Regions from separate parts of the Streptosporangium sp. NPDC051023 genome, predicted to be linked through region 1. Evidence: riboswitches for the same ligand, from Rfam matches in the RefSeq annotation. Region 1 holds a riboswitch; each other region holds the start of a gene.
What was found. A riboswitch is a leader RNA that binds a small molecule or an ion and turns the genes downstream of it on or off. The one in region 1 is predicted to bind cyclic di-AMP.
Positions count from the first base shown of each region.

Region 2: linked by a shared signal. The riboswitch ahead of AB0395_RS10265 (hypothetical protein) and the one ahead of AB0395_RS09395 (C40 family peptidase) in region 1 are both predicted to bind cyclic di-AMP.
Region 3: linked by a shared signal. The riboswitch ahead of AB0395_RS13080 (hypothetical protein) and the one ahead of AB0395_RS09395 (C40 family peptidase) in region 1 are both predicted to bind cyclic di-AMP.

Region 1 covers NZ_JBFBCE010000010.1:123,286-128,176, reverse strand. The annotation lists gene AB0395_RS09415 (NYN domain-containing protein) at 1-66, shown strand, start outside; gene AB0395_RS09410 (hypothetical protein) at 113-727, shown strand; gene AB0395_RS09405 (NlpC/P60 family protein) at 854-1,801, shown strand; gene AB0395_RS09400 (MaoC family dehydratase) at 2,049-2,501, opposite strand; cyclic di-AMP (ydaO/yuaA leader) riboswitch at 2,920-3,079, shown strand; gene AB0395_RS09395 (C40 family peptidase) at 3,117-3,671, shown strand; gene AB0395_RS09390 (hypothetical protein) at 3,825-4,610, shown strand; gene AB0395_RS09385 (M48 family metallopeptidase) at 4,673-4,891, shown strand, end outside.
Region 2 covers NZ_JBFBCE010000011.1:139,270-144,160, reverse strand. The annotation lists gene AB0395_RS10275 (roadblock/LC7 domain-containing protein) at 1-221, shown strand, start outside; gene AB0395_RS10270 (hypothetical protein) at 234-605, shown strand; gene AB0395_RS10265 (hypothetical protein) at 1,060-1,674, opposite strand; cyclic di-AMP (ydaO/yuaA leader) riboswitch at 1,905-2,054, opposite strand; gene AB0395_RS10260 (lytic polysaccharide monooxygenase) at 2,320-3,228, shown strand; gene AB0395_RS10255 (ATP-binding protein) at 3,365-4,891, shown strand, end outside.
Region 3 covers NZ_JBFBCE010000016.1:20,864-25,754, reverse strand. The annotation lists gene AB0395_RS13090 (MarR family winged helix-turn-helix transcriptional regulator) at 1-154, shown strand, start outside; gene AB0395_RS13085 (DinB family protein) at 141-647, opposite strand; gene AB0395_RS13080 (hypothetical protein) at 902-1,837, opposite strand; cyclic di-AMP (ydaO/yuaA leader) riboswitch at 1,879-2,013, opposite strand; gene galT (galactose-1-phosphate uridylyltransferase) at 2,085-3,164, opposite strand; gene AB0395_RS13070 (DeoR/GlpR family DNA-binding transcription regulator) at 3,161-3,961, opposite strand; gene AB0395_RS13065 (metal-dependent phosphohydrolase) at 4,045-4,641, opposite strand.

The DNA.
Region 1 (4,891 bases):
GTCCGGCGGATGGGGGCCAGGCCCGTTCCCTCGGTGTTACTTCTGCGACGTCTCGGACGAGCCTGAACCTTTTCGCCATATGGTGCATCGGATCACTGTGGAGGTTGATTCGATGAAGAAGCTCGTCGCGCTGGTCTGCGCCGCCCTTGTCGCCGGTACGGCCGCCGCCGCCCCCGGGATTCCCAAGGGGTTCCTGCTGTACGAGAAGGCCGCGGCCAAGAAGGACGACGATCCCGAGACGAGTTGGAAGGTCAGCGACTCGTTGAGGACCCCGCTCGCGGTCGACCCGTGCGGCAAGGGGGCCGTTGGCAGGGCGGGAAGGCTGGCCGTCAGGACGGTGACGTTCATCGGCGTGCCGGACTTCATGAAGGTCGAGCAGGTCCTGCTGTACGGCTCGCGGACCGGCGCGGAGCAGGCCATGACCCAGCTCCGCGGCGGGCTGGCCACGTGCGGGACGAAGAAGGACGCCGGTTCCACCTACCGCTACGTCTCGGTCCCCGTCGCCGGGCTCGGGGACGACGCGCTGAAGGTCTCCGGACAGGTCTACTACGGCGGGAAAGCCGGTGTCGGCGGGGACCGGAGCGTGGTGGTCCGCAAGGGCAACGCCGTGCTGGTCTACCTGTGGGCGGGAGAGTACGCCAAACCGGTGAAACGTGACTGGGCAGACCAGTTGCGGGACGCCACCCGGATGACAGCCAAGGTTTGCGCCGTGGCCGCCTGCAAGTAAAGAACAAAACAGCCAAAAAGGTGAGCTAACCCTTACTGATTCTGTACTATTTCGCCCCAGGTCTTTGCGTGGGGAGGCGGCGTCGTGGCCGTGGCGGGTAAGCCGGGTGGGTTTGTGCGGATGCCGATGGCTGCAGGGCTGGCCCTCGCGCTTCTCCTGCTTCCTGTGGGCGGTGCGATCGCCGAGCCGAAGCCGACGATCGCGCAGGCCAAGAAGAAGCTGGACAAGCTCAACGACCAGGCTGATCAGCTCGTCGAGAAGTACAACCAGGCCAGTGAGAAGTGGAAGAAGGCCCGCAAGAAGTACCGGGGCCTGAACGCCGACCTCACCAAGCAGACCGCGAAGGTGGCCGGGCTGCGCAAGGATCTCATCACCATGGCCGTCAGCACCTACCAGGGCGGTTCCGTCGGCTGGCAGAACCTCGTCGGCCAGGGCAACCCCAGCCTGGTGCTGAGCGGCCTGGCCGCGGCCGACCAGATATCCGCCTCCCGCGCCCAGACGCTGAACGCCTTCGACGAGGCCAACAAGGCGCTGCGCGACAACCGCGACCAGGCCAAGGACGCCCTGGCCGAGGCCGACCAGACGCGCGACGAGCTGGCCGACGAGAAGGCCAAGGTCGAGAAGATGGTCAAGGACCAGACGAAGGTCCTGCGCGATCTCGGCACCTTCAGGAGCGGCGACCCCAACAGCACGGGAATCCAGTACAACGGCCCGGCCTCGGGTAACGCCAGGGCCGCCCTCAGCTTCGCCTTCGCCCAGATCGGCAAGCCGTACCGGTACGGCGGCACGGGGCCGGACGGCTGGGACTGCTCCGGGCTCGTCCAGGCGTCCTGGCGCAGCGGAGGTGTGAGCCTGCCTCGCACCACCTGGGAGCAGTGGAGCTGGGGCTCCAGCCGCAAGGTCTCCCTGAGCGAGCTACAGCCCGGTGACCTCCTGTTCAGCAACGGCCTGGGTCACGTGGGCCTCTACGCGGGCGACGGCAAGATCGTTCACGCTCCCCAGACCGGTGACGTCGTCAAGGTCGTCCCGCTGTCGTCGTACGGCGGCCGCCTGGTCGGAGCCGTCCGCCCCTGACCCGGCACTGACCCGTCACCGACTCATCCGGTGCCCCGTCCCGGCGGTTCCCGCCTCCGACGGCCCTCCGTCCGCTCCGGGGGGCCGGTGTCTCAGGTTTCCCGACGCCCTCGGGGCGCCTGAGACGTCTCTAGAGAGGCTCTGAGGGCCGGGCGGGGGTCTTCGGGGGGTCTTTCTCCAAAGTGTCCCTACGTGGCGCGTGGAGCGTTCCCTGGCGTCATGGGGAGCGATCGTGTGGAGCGTTTCCTTACGCCACGTAGAGCGACAGGGTGTCGGCGACGCAGGCGGCCCTTCTCTGGCCCTCGACCTCGACGGTCATTCTGATCTTCACCAGTTTCCCCGCGGGGGAGTTCTTGACGTCGGTGAGCTCGGCGCCGCCACGCACCCGGGAGCCGACCCTGACCGGGACGGGGAAGCGGACCTTGTCGAGCCCGAAGTTGACGCCCATCGTGATCCCCTCGACCTGGAAGATCTCGGCCATGAAGGCGGGCAGCAGGGCCAGCGTCAGGTAGCCGTGGGCGATGGTTCCGCCGAAGGGGCTGGCGGCCGCCCGCTCGGGATCCACATGGATCCACTGGTGGTCGCCGGTGGCGTCGGCGAACATGGCGACCTGCTCCTGGGTCACCTCGCGCCAGGCGCTGTGCCCCAGATGCTCTCCCTTGGCCGCGGCGAGTTCCGCGAGGCCGGCGAACGATCTCATGCCCCAGATCATGCCCGATCGGGCATCGCGTCGCGAACGCGGCGGTTCGTGTGGACCGGTGGTCGTGCGGGGCCTGATCCCGCGCCCGCCGGGCCGTTCCAGGGCTCGGTGGGAACGATGAAGATCGATAACTGATGTGATGTATGTGACACATGCGATGGCTTTCAGGTGGTGCGCGCGGAATGTGACGAGAGTCATATTCGAATGGCGGAAATGCCTCGCCAGCAGGCATTTCATAAACGTGAAAACTTTTTTTCGATCTTCGGATTTGGTCGGACCTTTGCCGGAACTTGGTAATCGGGGTACCTTCTGGCGGTCGCGGTGAGCAAGCCATGCCATCGCATCGAATGCCGGTCTCACGGGCCGGTGTCCATATAAAGATCCAGCTGGTCACCGTGTCCCATGGGGTTCGCCCCGCCGCGGTGGCCTGCCGAGTCCGTGCAGCCAGGAGGCATGGAGCCGGGGAACCATTCGGCCATTGATCTATGGCCAGGGGTGAATCGACATGTCTGTTGTCGTAGGGCTTCTTCCCAGCCCGAATCCGTCAGCTAACCCGGTAGGCATCAGTGGAAGTCCCAAGGAGAAATCCTGTCTACCACCCCGCACAACCCCCGTTTGTCGCGCCTTTTCCGCCTTTCCCTCGGCGGATTCGTCCTCACGCTGACCGCCTCAACCGGAGCGGTGGCACTGGGTTCCACGACGGCACAGGCGACGACGGACATCGCGGCCGCGGTTCAGGTCAAGAGCACGGCGAAGACTCGCGTCAAGCGCACGGCGAAGGCCGCAATGAGCCGGGCAGTACGGCAGCAGGCCAGGGCCAGGACGGCCGTGGCGGCGGCCAAAAAGCAGATTGGCGACCCATACCGGTGGGGAGCCTCAGGCCCGGGTGCGTTCGACTGCTCGGGGCTCGTCCAGTACGCGTGGCGCAAGGCCGGCGTTTCCCTCCCCCGGGTCACGGGCAGCCAGTACCGCGCGGTCAGGAAGAAGGTCTCGTGGAGCAGGTTGCGCCCCGGTGACCTGCTGTTCTTCTACGGTAAGGGCCACGTGGGCATGTACGTGGGCCACGGCAAGATGGTCCACTCGCCGAGCAGCGGTAAGACGGTCAGGATTGTGACGTTGAAGGGCTACTACAGATCCGCCTTCGCCGGAGCGGTTCGTCCCGGCGGCTGACAGAGCGGGATACGGTCCCGTCCATGCTCCCCGATGGACGGGACCGTCGCATGCCTGCCGGGCGTCCCGGCAGGCGGTTCCGGGCGGTTCCGGGCGGCTGCCCTGCGGGCGGGTACGGCCCCGGCGGGTGCCGGTCGAGTAGCATCAGCTGACATGTCCGTCCCGAAAGGGCGCCGCGCCGTGCTCGCCGGGATGCTGGCGCTGATGAGCACGGGGCTGGCCGGTGGGGCGCGGCCCGCCTCGCGGACGGCCCGCGACCTGTGGCCCGGTGCCGCGAGCGTGGTCCGTGGCGAGTGCTCGCTCGTCGTCGGCCACCGTGTCCCGCTCGCCGAGCTACGGGATCTGGCCTCAAGAGCCGACCGTGCCTGCCGTACCCTCGCGGAGATCTGGGGGCCGGTCAAGGCGGTGATCCTGTTTCCCGCGACCGACGCGGAGGCGGCGGAGATCACGGGAGCGGCGGCGACCGGCGGCCTGGCCGCGATGGCGACCGCGGACCGGGTGGTCGTCCTGCCGACGGGCTACGCGAGACTCAGTCCGGCCGGCAGGGATGTGGTGATCGCCCACGAGCTCACCCACGTGGCCACCGGCGCGACCCGGGGTGGCCGGGTCCCCATGTGGCTGTCGGAGGGGTTCGCCGACTACGTGGGCTACCGCGACGCGGGGATCGCGGTGCGGGTGGCCGCCGCCGAGCTGGCGGCGGAGGTGCGCGCGGGCGTCCTGCCCCCCGGGCTTCCCGGGGCCGCCGACTTCGCCCCCGGCGCCCCCCGGCTGGCGCAGGCCTACGAGGAGGCCTGGCTCGCGTGCCGGTACGTCGCGGAGCGCTTCGGCGAGAAGGCACTGGTAAGGCTTTACGGTAGCGATGTGGGCAGCACACTGGGCCTGTCGCGGGCGGGGTTCACCGCCGCGTGGCGCGACCACCTCCGGAGGGAACTCGCATGACGCGGACCGTGACGGATACGCCATCGGGTCCGCGGGGGGTGCTGAAGGGGGCGGGATGGGCGATGGCCATCCTGGGGGTGGCCACGCTGGCGGTCGTCGCGCTCACCACCCCGTGGCGGGCGCTGCCCGCGGGAGCCCCGCCCATCGAGCCCGATCCGGCCCGTGACTTCACCGCGGCCCAGATCGCCCGCTCCGAGGCCTTCGACGCCGCGATCGGCGTCCCCGCCTACCTGTCGCTCGGCCTGACGCTTGTCGTCGCGGGGGTGCTGGTCGGCACCCCG
Region 2 (4,891 bases), on a different contig from region 1:
CCCTCAGCCGCCGGATGGCGGACATGGTCGGCAAGGGCGCCTTCGAAGAGACGCTGATCTCCGGCACCAACGGCTACGCGGCCTTCTACGCGGCCGGACCCAAGATCGTCCTCACAGTCCTCGCCCGCCCTGGGACCAACCTCGGGCTGCTGCGGCTGGAGGGGCGCAAGACGGCGGCGAACCTGGCCGCCATCACATCTCGCACATGGACAACCCAGTGACCGGAGGCATGAATGGGCAACATGGACATCTCCCTCAAGGAGATGATGGCGATCGACGGGGCGGTCGGCTCGGTGGTCGTGGACTACAACAGCGGCATGGCGCTGGGCGCCCTCGGCGGCTCGAAGGACCTCGACCTGCAGATCGCGGCGGCCGGTAACACCGAGGTCGTCAGGGCCAAGATGCGGACCATGGAGTCGCTGGGCATCAAGGACGGCATCGAGGACATCCTGATCACGCTCACCAACCAGTACCACCTGATCCGCCCGATCACCGGCAGGAACGGCAAGGGCCTCTTCCTCTACCTGGCGCTCGACCGCACCCGGGCCAACCTGGCGCTCGCGCGGCACAACCTCCGCGGCATCGAGGAGAGGCTCGAGATCTGATCCTCCGGTACGGCACGTCCCCGGGAGGCGCGGGCCGTACCGGAGCTCCCCCTCCCCCGAGGCGGTGAGCGGCGTCGACCGCGGCGACGAGTCCGTCAGATCACGCGGAACAGCACGTCATCTGACGAAAAGAACAAGAGCGGGCACCCGTTTGGGTGCCCGCTCTTGCTTTTCCAGGGGGTGCGGGGGTTCGCCGGGGGGGCGGGGAGGTGGGGATCCCTCGGGGGCGAGGACCGCCGGGGGACGCGGAGCGGGGGGGTGGGGGTGGGGGAAGGAGGGCCGGAGGCGGAGCGGGGACCCTCGGGGCGGGGGCGGGGGCGGGGGCGGAGGCGGAGGCGGAGGCGGGGATGGGGATCCGGGGGGTTCGGGGGGTTTCCGAGGGTGGGGATCGAGGGGTGGGGATCGGGGGGAGACGAGGACGGGGGATCCTCCGGAGGTCTCCCCCGGCGGGAGCCTAGGGGCGCGCCGCGTCGGCCAGAGCGGTCGTCGGGGGCGCGGCCGGGTTGTCGTCCATGACCTTCCAGGCACCGCTGGCGTACGCGACGGGGTAGTTCTTCTTGCCCACGCCGTCGCCCCACTTGGTGATGACGTAGTCGACCTTGATGTGGCCCGCGCCGTCGACGCCGTCAACGCCGAGCGAGCTGGAGTTGAAGGTGCCACCGGTCAGGTCGGCGAAGGTCTTGGCGTCGAGGTCGATCATGACACCGCTGCTGGAGGGCACACCGGGACCGCGGTCCCCGACGAAGAACTTGGCCTTCTTGCCCTTGTAGATGACGTACCCCTCGGTGAACAGCGGCCAGCTCGGGCTCGCGATCATGCCCTTCTGCATGGGCTTGCCGCTCGCGGGCAGGCCGGTGTCCCCGGCGCGGCCCGAGGAGTCGTCCCAGAAGTAGGAGGCCTTGGTAGAGCCCTTGAGCAGGGCGGTCTCGGAGGCGGCGGGAGCGGTGGATCCGGTGCCGGTGTCGGCCGCGGCGGGAAGCGCGGAGACGACGCCGGCGGAGGTGAGGACGCTCGCGCCCAGCAGAGTGGCGGCGATCAGGCGGTTACGCAGGGCAAGGGAGAAACGCATAGAAAACAGGCTCTTTCGCGAGGGAACAGGACAGCCTCGTGCGCCAAACGAAGAGAAGGCACGGGCGTGAGCGCTCACAGGGAAGAGAAGTCGCAGCCGGAGAGACCGGACGCTACGCGGAGCGCGGTGCGAGGTGGGGTGCCGCGGTCAGGCGCGGCGGAAAAGTCTTAGTAGATCCGCACGAGTGCGGTGCTTGCCGGCACGAAGGCAACAAAGCGATCCATGAGGGGATCTCCTCTCCATCTCGTCTACCGGGTTAGCTGACGGGTTCGGGCGGTGGAGTTGCCCTACCGCCGCAGGTTCGCGGCGGATTCACCCCAAGAAGTGGGTCCCCGGCTCCCGTGACCCCTCAGGGCTTCGGGATTCGACGTCTGCCGGCCGCTCCTTCTCGTGAAGGGCAAGTCACCGACTGAGAACAACTAGGACACTACCCACCAGAAGGTGTCAAAGCAAAACAAAAGCCATGAAAACCCCAGAAGATCTACCTTCAATGCCCAAGAAAGGGGCATTGGCCACCCCTTGACCTTGCTCCTTCCTGGGCGTTAAGTTCATTGAAACTGTTAGGAAACTTACCTAATAATTTCCTAGTGAACATGCCTCTGACCTGCAGGTTCTCCCTCTTACCCCCCGAAGGAGACACTCTCCATGAACAAGCGAAGGATCGGCCTGACGGTGGCGGCCGCAGCCGCCGCTCCCGCCCTGCTGGCGACGGTGATGGTCAACTCGGCATCCGCCCACGGCTCGATGGGAACGCCCGTCAGCCGGGTTTACGCCTGCTATCTGGAGAATCCGGAGTCGCCGGACACCCCCGCGTGCAAGGCCGCGGTCGGCCAATGGGACACCCAGCCGCTCTATGACTGGGATGAGTTGAACATCGGCACCGCCAACGGCAAGCACAGGGAGATCATTCCCGACGGGCAGCTCTGCAGCGCCGGGCGCGCCAAGTACCGGGCATACGACGCGCCCCGCACCGACTGGCCCTCGACCGCGCTCCCGACCGGAGGCGGCCCCTACACCTTCCGCTACCCCTACACCGCCGACCACCCCGGCACCTTCGAGATCTACATCACGAAGGAGGGCTTCAACCCGCTCCAGCCGCTGAAGTGGTCGGACCTGGACACCACGCTGCTGGCGAAGGTGCGGAACCCGTCCAAGGTCAACGGCGAATACGTCATCCAGGGCCAGCTGCCCGCGAGGACGGGCCGCCACATCGTCTACTCGATCTGGCAGCGCTCGGACAGCGCCGAGGCGTTCTACACCTGCTCCGACGTGACCTTCGGCAACGTGTCCACCCCCACCCCCACCCCCACCCCCACCCCCACCCCCACCGTGACGCCGACCGCGACCCCGACCGCGACCCCCACCGTGACACCGACGGTGACGCCGACCCCGACCCCGACCTCGACCACCTCCCGGCCCTGGGCGGCCGGTGTCTCCTACACCGCGGGGAACCTGGTGACCTACGGCGGCGCCACCTACCGGTGCCTGCAGCCGCACACCTCCCTGCCCGGCTGGGAGCCGTCCAACGTCCCCGCACTCTGGCAGCGCCTTTAGAACCCTGTAGAACCCTTTAGAACCCTGTAGAACACAGCACCGTCTGGACACCGCGCCGCCCGGAGAGCAGTGCCCGTACGGGCGGCGCGCCTGCGGGACCCGCGAGCGGCGCCCGGTCCCGCAGTACCGTGGACGCGTGCTGATAGTCCTCGGCTGCGCGGTGCTCGTCGTGGCGCTCTACACGCTGGCGCTGTACGGCACGGCCGGAACCGCCGCACTCGGAGCGGTCGCCGTCACGCTGGCCGTCGCGATCGTGATCGGCATAGACGGCGGGAGCGTCAGGGGGGGCGCCGGGTTCGGGACACTCACGGCGGGCGGCTCGGCCGTCGTGTGGTCCCTCGGCCGCTCTCACAGACGCCGCAGGGCGGGCCGTTCCGCGCTCGCCGCCTACCGCGCCGCCTCCGCGGCCGTGCCCCGCCTGGCCGCGACCGTCGAGCGCGACCGGATCGCCGCCGAGCTCCACGACGTGGCCGCCCATCGGCTCACCGGGATCGCAGTCGCCTCGGCCGCCGCCCTGCGACTCGCCGATCCCGCGCTCACCTCGGAGGCCACCGCCCACGCCGCTGAGGCGGGCCGCCTGGCCGTCGCGGAGCTCGACCGCCTGGCCTCCCTCGACCGGCGCGGCGAGAGCGCGACCCTCGCCGACATCGACACCCTGGTCGGCGGCCATCCCGGAGTGGCCTACCATCGCGCGGTCGCCTCCGTACCGCCCGAGGCCGCCGCGCTCGCCTTCCGCGTGGTCAGGGAAAGCCTGACCAACGCGATGCGCTACGCCACCGGCGCCGCCGTCCACGTTCGCATTGAGAGCCCCGCCGGAGCGGGGCGGCTGGTGGTGACGGTAACCGACGACGGCGCGCCGGCCGCCGTCGACGGTCTGGGCTCCGGGACCGGTCTGGCCTCCCTCGACCGGGCGGTGCGCGCCCTCGGCGGCACCCTGACCGCGGGCGCCGGGCCCCCGGGTTTCGGGACCACAGACACCGGGACCACAGACGCCGGAACCGCGGGCGGCTGGACCGTCAGGGCAGTGCTCCCCCTGCCCTCGCCCCCCGGCGAGACGGCCCTGCCCGTGCCGCGCTCGTTCTCCCTCACCACCCTGTACGGCATGGCCCGCCGGGGCGATCACCCGCGACGCGCCACGGAAGGCTGGCGGGGAGCGGCGGCCCTGGACTGGGCCCTGGTGGTGCTGGCCGTGGCGTTGCCCGCGGGGATGGGGCTGCTGTACACCGACGTGCCGCCGCCGTTCAAGGCCACGGCGTCGGGCATGCTGCTCCTGGTCCTGCTCATACTGCACGCCGTACCGCTGAGGTGGCGGCGCCTCGCACCGAAGCCGAGCCTGGCGGCGGCGCAGGGGGTGCTGTTGGTCTGGCTGGCGTGCGACGCGGCCGGGCTGACCGCGCCACACTCCGCGCAGCTGGTGCTTGAGTGCTGGTGGGTGGAGCTGACCCTGCTGTACACCGTCGGCGCGTACGGCTCCCGCGGCTGGCCCGCCCCGATCGTGGTGGCGGGGCTGGGCGCCTTTCCCCTGGTCGAGGGGCTGACGGGGCCACCGATCGCCGTCTGGGCGACGCTGACGGCCGCGTTCGCCGTGCCAACGGGCATGGCGTGGGGAGCGGGCGTGCTGGTCGGCAGGCGCAGGCGCAGGCGGCGGGACGCGGCGGCGCTG
Region 3 (4,891 bases), on a different contig from region 1:
CGCCGACTGGGACGAGGCGGATCGGGAGACCTTCGCCAGGCTGCTCACCCGCTTCGCCGAGGCGAGTGCGGCCTGCCCGCCCGATCTGGCGGGCCTCGACCGGCTCATCGCGGAGGCGATCGAGGAGACGGCCGCGAGCACTACTCTCCAGTGACGCCGTCGATCTGCTCGCGGATGATGTCGGCGTGGCCGTTGTGCCGGGCGTACTCCTCGATCATGTGGACGAGGATCCACCGCAGCGAGACGTCCTCTCCTCCGCGCTGCTGCCCGCCCAGGGTGTCCAGGGAGAGCCCGGTGTAGAGCTCGCGGACGCCCTCGATCTCGGCGCGCCAGCGGGTGAGAGCCTCCTCGGCCGTGCAGGAGTCCAGCCGGTCGAAGTCACCGTCGGGATACTGTTCGTTCCAGTAGAGCGGCGGGTTTTCCTCACCGTTGAGGATGTTGCGGAACCAATAGCGCTCCACCTCGGTGATGTGGCGGACCAGGCCCAGCAGGGACAGCGTCGACGGTGCGCAGGGGCGCAGGCTGAGCTGTTCCTGTGACAGCCCGGCGCACTTGACGGCCAGGGTCTCCCGGTGCCAGTCAAGCCACGCGTACAGCATGGTCGCCTCGTCGGCGATGAAGGGCGGATCAATGCGGTCATCGGTCACGGGATCCAATCCTGTCCCGGGGCGCGACCGTTGTCATGCGGTTTTACCGCGCCCGCCCCGCGCCCGCCCCGCGCCCGCCCCGCGCCCGCCCCGCGCCCGCCCTGCGCCCGCCTCGTGCTCCGAGACGCCTGTCCGAGGAGCCGCTGGGGCGCGCATGTGATCGTCGTCAGTCACCGCCCGCCCCCTTCGTCCCGGAGCCCGGAGGCGACGGGAGCGACGAGGGCGGCGGAGGTCCGGGTCTTCCCCGCTCGGCGTCAGTACATCGAGATGTGGACGTGGTCGTAGTGGTTGGCGGTGATGCCGCCCCGGTTCGACATGGCACGCCAGCCGGAGCCCGTGTTGATGCGCTGACGCCAGATCACGTACTTGACGCCGAGCCTGTCCTTGTTCTTGAGGGCCCAGGCGGCTATCTCGTCGCCGAGCCTGACGTTGTCCGCCGTGGGCAGGGAGCCGCCGGTGCTCATCATGAAGTCACAGGCGCGGCCGAGCGGGTGCTCGCCACCGTCGTTCTCCGCCCGGTAACAGCCCACCTCGTGGGGCAGCTTGAAGGTCTGTCCGATGGTCTCGCGCATGATCCGCGTGCGGTCGGTGATGTTGTCCTCGCCGGTCGGCAGCTGGGGAGCCCAGCTGCCGTCGGAGCGGCGCCCGCTGCCCGTGGGAACGAGTTGGTCGAGCTTGTCCTCGATAGCGCGGATCACCTTCTCCGCGTCCGCACGCTGGATCTGCACCGCCTTGGCCTCCTGTCCGATCTGTTCGGTGAGCAGGGCCGCCTTGTCCGCGGCCTGTTTCATGAGATCCCGGCTTCTGGCGAAACCCTGCAGGTAGGCACTCTGCTGGGCGGTGAGCTGTTCCATGACGGCGGCGCCGCCCATGGTCGGGGCGAACAGCATGGAGGGCAGATCGAGAGTGCCGCTCTGGTAGCGGAGCTGGGCGATGGAGTCGACCTGCCTGCCCGCCTCCGCGTAGGCCTCCTCGGCTCTGCGCAGGTCGGCTCTGGCGGCCTCCTCGGCTTTCTGTGCTTTTCTCAGCGACTCCCGCTTGGCCGCGTAGGCCTCGATGAGCCTGTCGACCTTCTTGGTGAGCTGGGCCAGCTCGGTGCGGAGCTGGGACTCCTTCGGCTTGGGCGCGGCGTTGGCCGTGCCCGCCGCGCCGAGGGTGAACGTGAGGGCCGAGACCAGGGAAACGGTCACGACCGCATGGCGACGGAACATGGGGGACAGAGCCGCCACAGCTCTCCTCTCCTCACGCCGGCCGGGTTAGCTGACGGGTTCGGGCTGGAGGAAGCCCTTCCACCGAAGTGGTTCACCCCAAATGCATGGGTCCCCGGCTCTCAGGCGAGGCGCCTGAGATTAGGCATATCGAACTGTTTGTCCGATGCGTGAGGATAGTAGTGGTAAATGAGAGGTCATGCGACCCCAAGACGAGACCAAGTGGTGATCATTTCGTGATAACGGCGCGCAGGCGCCGGGCGGTCTCCTCGGGGAGGACGTCGTTTACGAAAGCCCCCATGGCCGACTCGGACCCGGCGAGATATTTGAGTTTGTCCGGTGCGCGGCGGATGCTGAACAGTTCCAGGTGCGCGTACGACAGCTCCCGGCCGATGTTCACCGGCGCCTGGTGCCAGGCGGAGACGTACGGCATCGGCACCCCGAAAAGTCCGTCGAGGCGGCGCAGCACCTCGGTGTAGAGCGGCCCGAACGCCGCGCGCTCCGCGCGGTCGAGCGCGCCGAGGCCGGGCACCTGGCGGTGCGGATAGAGGTGGACCTCGACCGGCCAGCGGGCCGCGGCGGGCACGAACGCCGTCCAGTGCTCGTTCGCCGCGACCACGCGGATCCCGGCCTCCCGCTCCGCGGCGAGCACGTCGGCGAAGAGGTTGCCTCCGGTTCGCTCCCTGTGGCGTCGCGCCGCGTCCAGGGAGAGCCGGGTACGTGGGGTCACGTAGGGGTAGGCGTAGATCTGGCCGTGCGGGTGGGCCAGGGTGATGCCGATCTCCGCTCCGCGGTTCTCGAAGCAGAACACCTGCTCGACCCCGGGCGTCGCGGAAAGCTCCGCCGTACGGTCGATCCAGGCCTCCATCACCAGTTCGACCCGGCCGGGTGAGAGCTCGGCGAAGGAGGAGTCGTGCTCCGGGGTGAAGCAGACGACCTCGCACCTGCCCACGCCGGGCCGGACCTCGCTCAGGCCGCCGACCTGTGAGTACGTGCCCAGGTTCGCGGAGAAGGAGGGGAAGCGGTTCTCGAAGACGACCACGTCGTACGAGGGGGAGGGAATCTCGGTCGGGCGGCCGGGGGCGGACGGGCACAGCGGGCACTCGCTGGCGGGCGGCAGGAACGTGCGGTCCTGGCGGTGCCCCGCGACCGCGATCCACTCCTCGGTGAGCGGGTCGTAGCGCAGCTCGGAGGCGACGGGGCGGGGTGGCAGATCGCGCTCGTCGGCCGCGCTGCGGTCCGCGTCGTCCCGCCGATCGAAGTAGAACAGCTCGCGTCCGTCCGCCAGCCGGGTAATCGTGCGTTTCATCGGTCCTGTGCCTCGCTCTCCCGCCGCGACTCGGTGACGACGAGCTCGCCGACCCTGGCGGCGAGCTCGTCGCAGGCCTCTTCCGCCAGGCCCGAGTCGGTGATCAGGACGTGGGCCTCGGTCAGCGCGGCGATCGTGCTGATCCCGACCGTCCCCCACTTGGTGTGGTCGGCGGGCACGACCAGGCGGTGCGCCGAGGCGACCAGCTCACGGTCGGTCTCGGCCTCCAGCAGGTTGGGCGTGGTGAACCCGGCCCGGACGCTCATTCCGTGCACGCCGAGGAACAGGGTGTCCACGTGGAGCCCCCTGATGGCCGCGACGGCCACCGGGCCGACCAGCGCGTCCGACGGGGTGCGCACTCCTCCGGTCAGCACCACGGTGCGGTCGGCGCGCGGGGAGCGGTGGAAGACCTCGGCGATCCGGATCGAGTTGGTGATCACGGTCAGCTCGGGCACGTCGACCACGAAGTGGGCGAGCGTCCAGGTGGTGGTCCCCGCGGAGAGCGCGATGGCCGTGCCGGGCCTGACGAGCCCGGCTGCGTGCCGGGCGATCGCCTCCTTCTCCGGCTGCTGGCGCGCCGACTTGGCGGTGAATCCGGGCTCCTCGGTCGAGCCGGGCCCCGCGGCCGTTGCCCCGCCGTGAACCTTCTCCACAAGGCCGCGCTCGGCCAGCACCTCGAGATCCCTGCGGATCGTCATGTCGGACACGCCGAACTCGCGGACCAGGTCGGCGACCCTGACCCCGCCGCTGCCGCGCACCCGCTCGAGAATCGCCTGCTGCCGCTGCTGGGCGAGCATTGACCCACTCCTTAATCCACCAGATTCCAGCAAATTACCACAGAAGAACCTGGGTGAGATGTTGGTTCATGGGGAATAATCGCTCACAGTCGCTCAAGCTCGGCGTGGATGTTCGCCCGTGCCCGCGCCTCGAAGTCGGCGATGTGGAAGATCACCGGAAGGTCGAGCAACGAGCGCAGCACGGCGGCCCTGCCCTCCCTGAAGGCCTCGTCGGGGACGAAGGAGTACTCCTCGCGCACCGCGGCCGTGTAGGCCGCGTAGTCCTCGGGGGAGGAGGCCAGGATCGCCAGGTCGGCGTCGCACAGCACGGCCCCGTCGGCGTCCCCCGGCTCAGGGGCGTGCGTAAGCGTGAGCCTGACCAGCCTGGCGACCGTGCCCACCGCCTCCGCGGGCATCCCCAGCTCGGGGAGCGCGCGCTCGGCCAGCCTGGCGCTGCGCTCCTCGTTGTCGCCGCGCCGGGGATCGTAGACGGCATCGTGGAACCAGGCCGCGAGCCGTACCAGGTCCGGATCGACCGCGTGGCCGGCCAACGCGTCGATGTGGGCCAGCACGGCCTCGAGGTGTGTCGCCGTGTGATATCTGCGGTGCGGCTCGCCGTACCGGGAGATCAGTTCCCTGCCGAGGTGGTCCGCCTCGGCTCCGGTCAGGGACCGCCAGCGGTCCATCAGCTTCTCGCTCATGCGAAGGAAGCCTAGAAGCACCCCCGCGCCCGTGCTCCGGCGTCCGCACGGCGTCGTTCCTTGGGCCTTGTACGGCAGCCGCTCCGGGAGGAACGTGAAAGCCGGACCCCGGGAAAACTCGGGCGGGTCCGTGAGAGGAGTGGCGCGCATGGGCAAACGAGCACGCAAAAGCCGTGCCCGCAGGAAGCGCAGGGCCAACCACGGCAAACGCCCGACGGCCCGTTAGCCGAGACCGTCCCGGGGGTGAGGA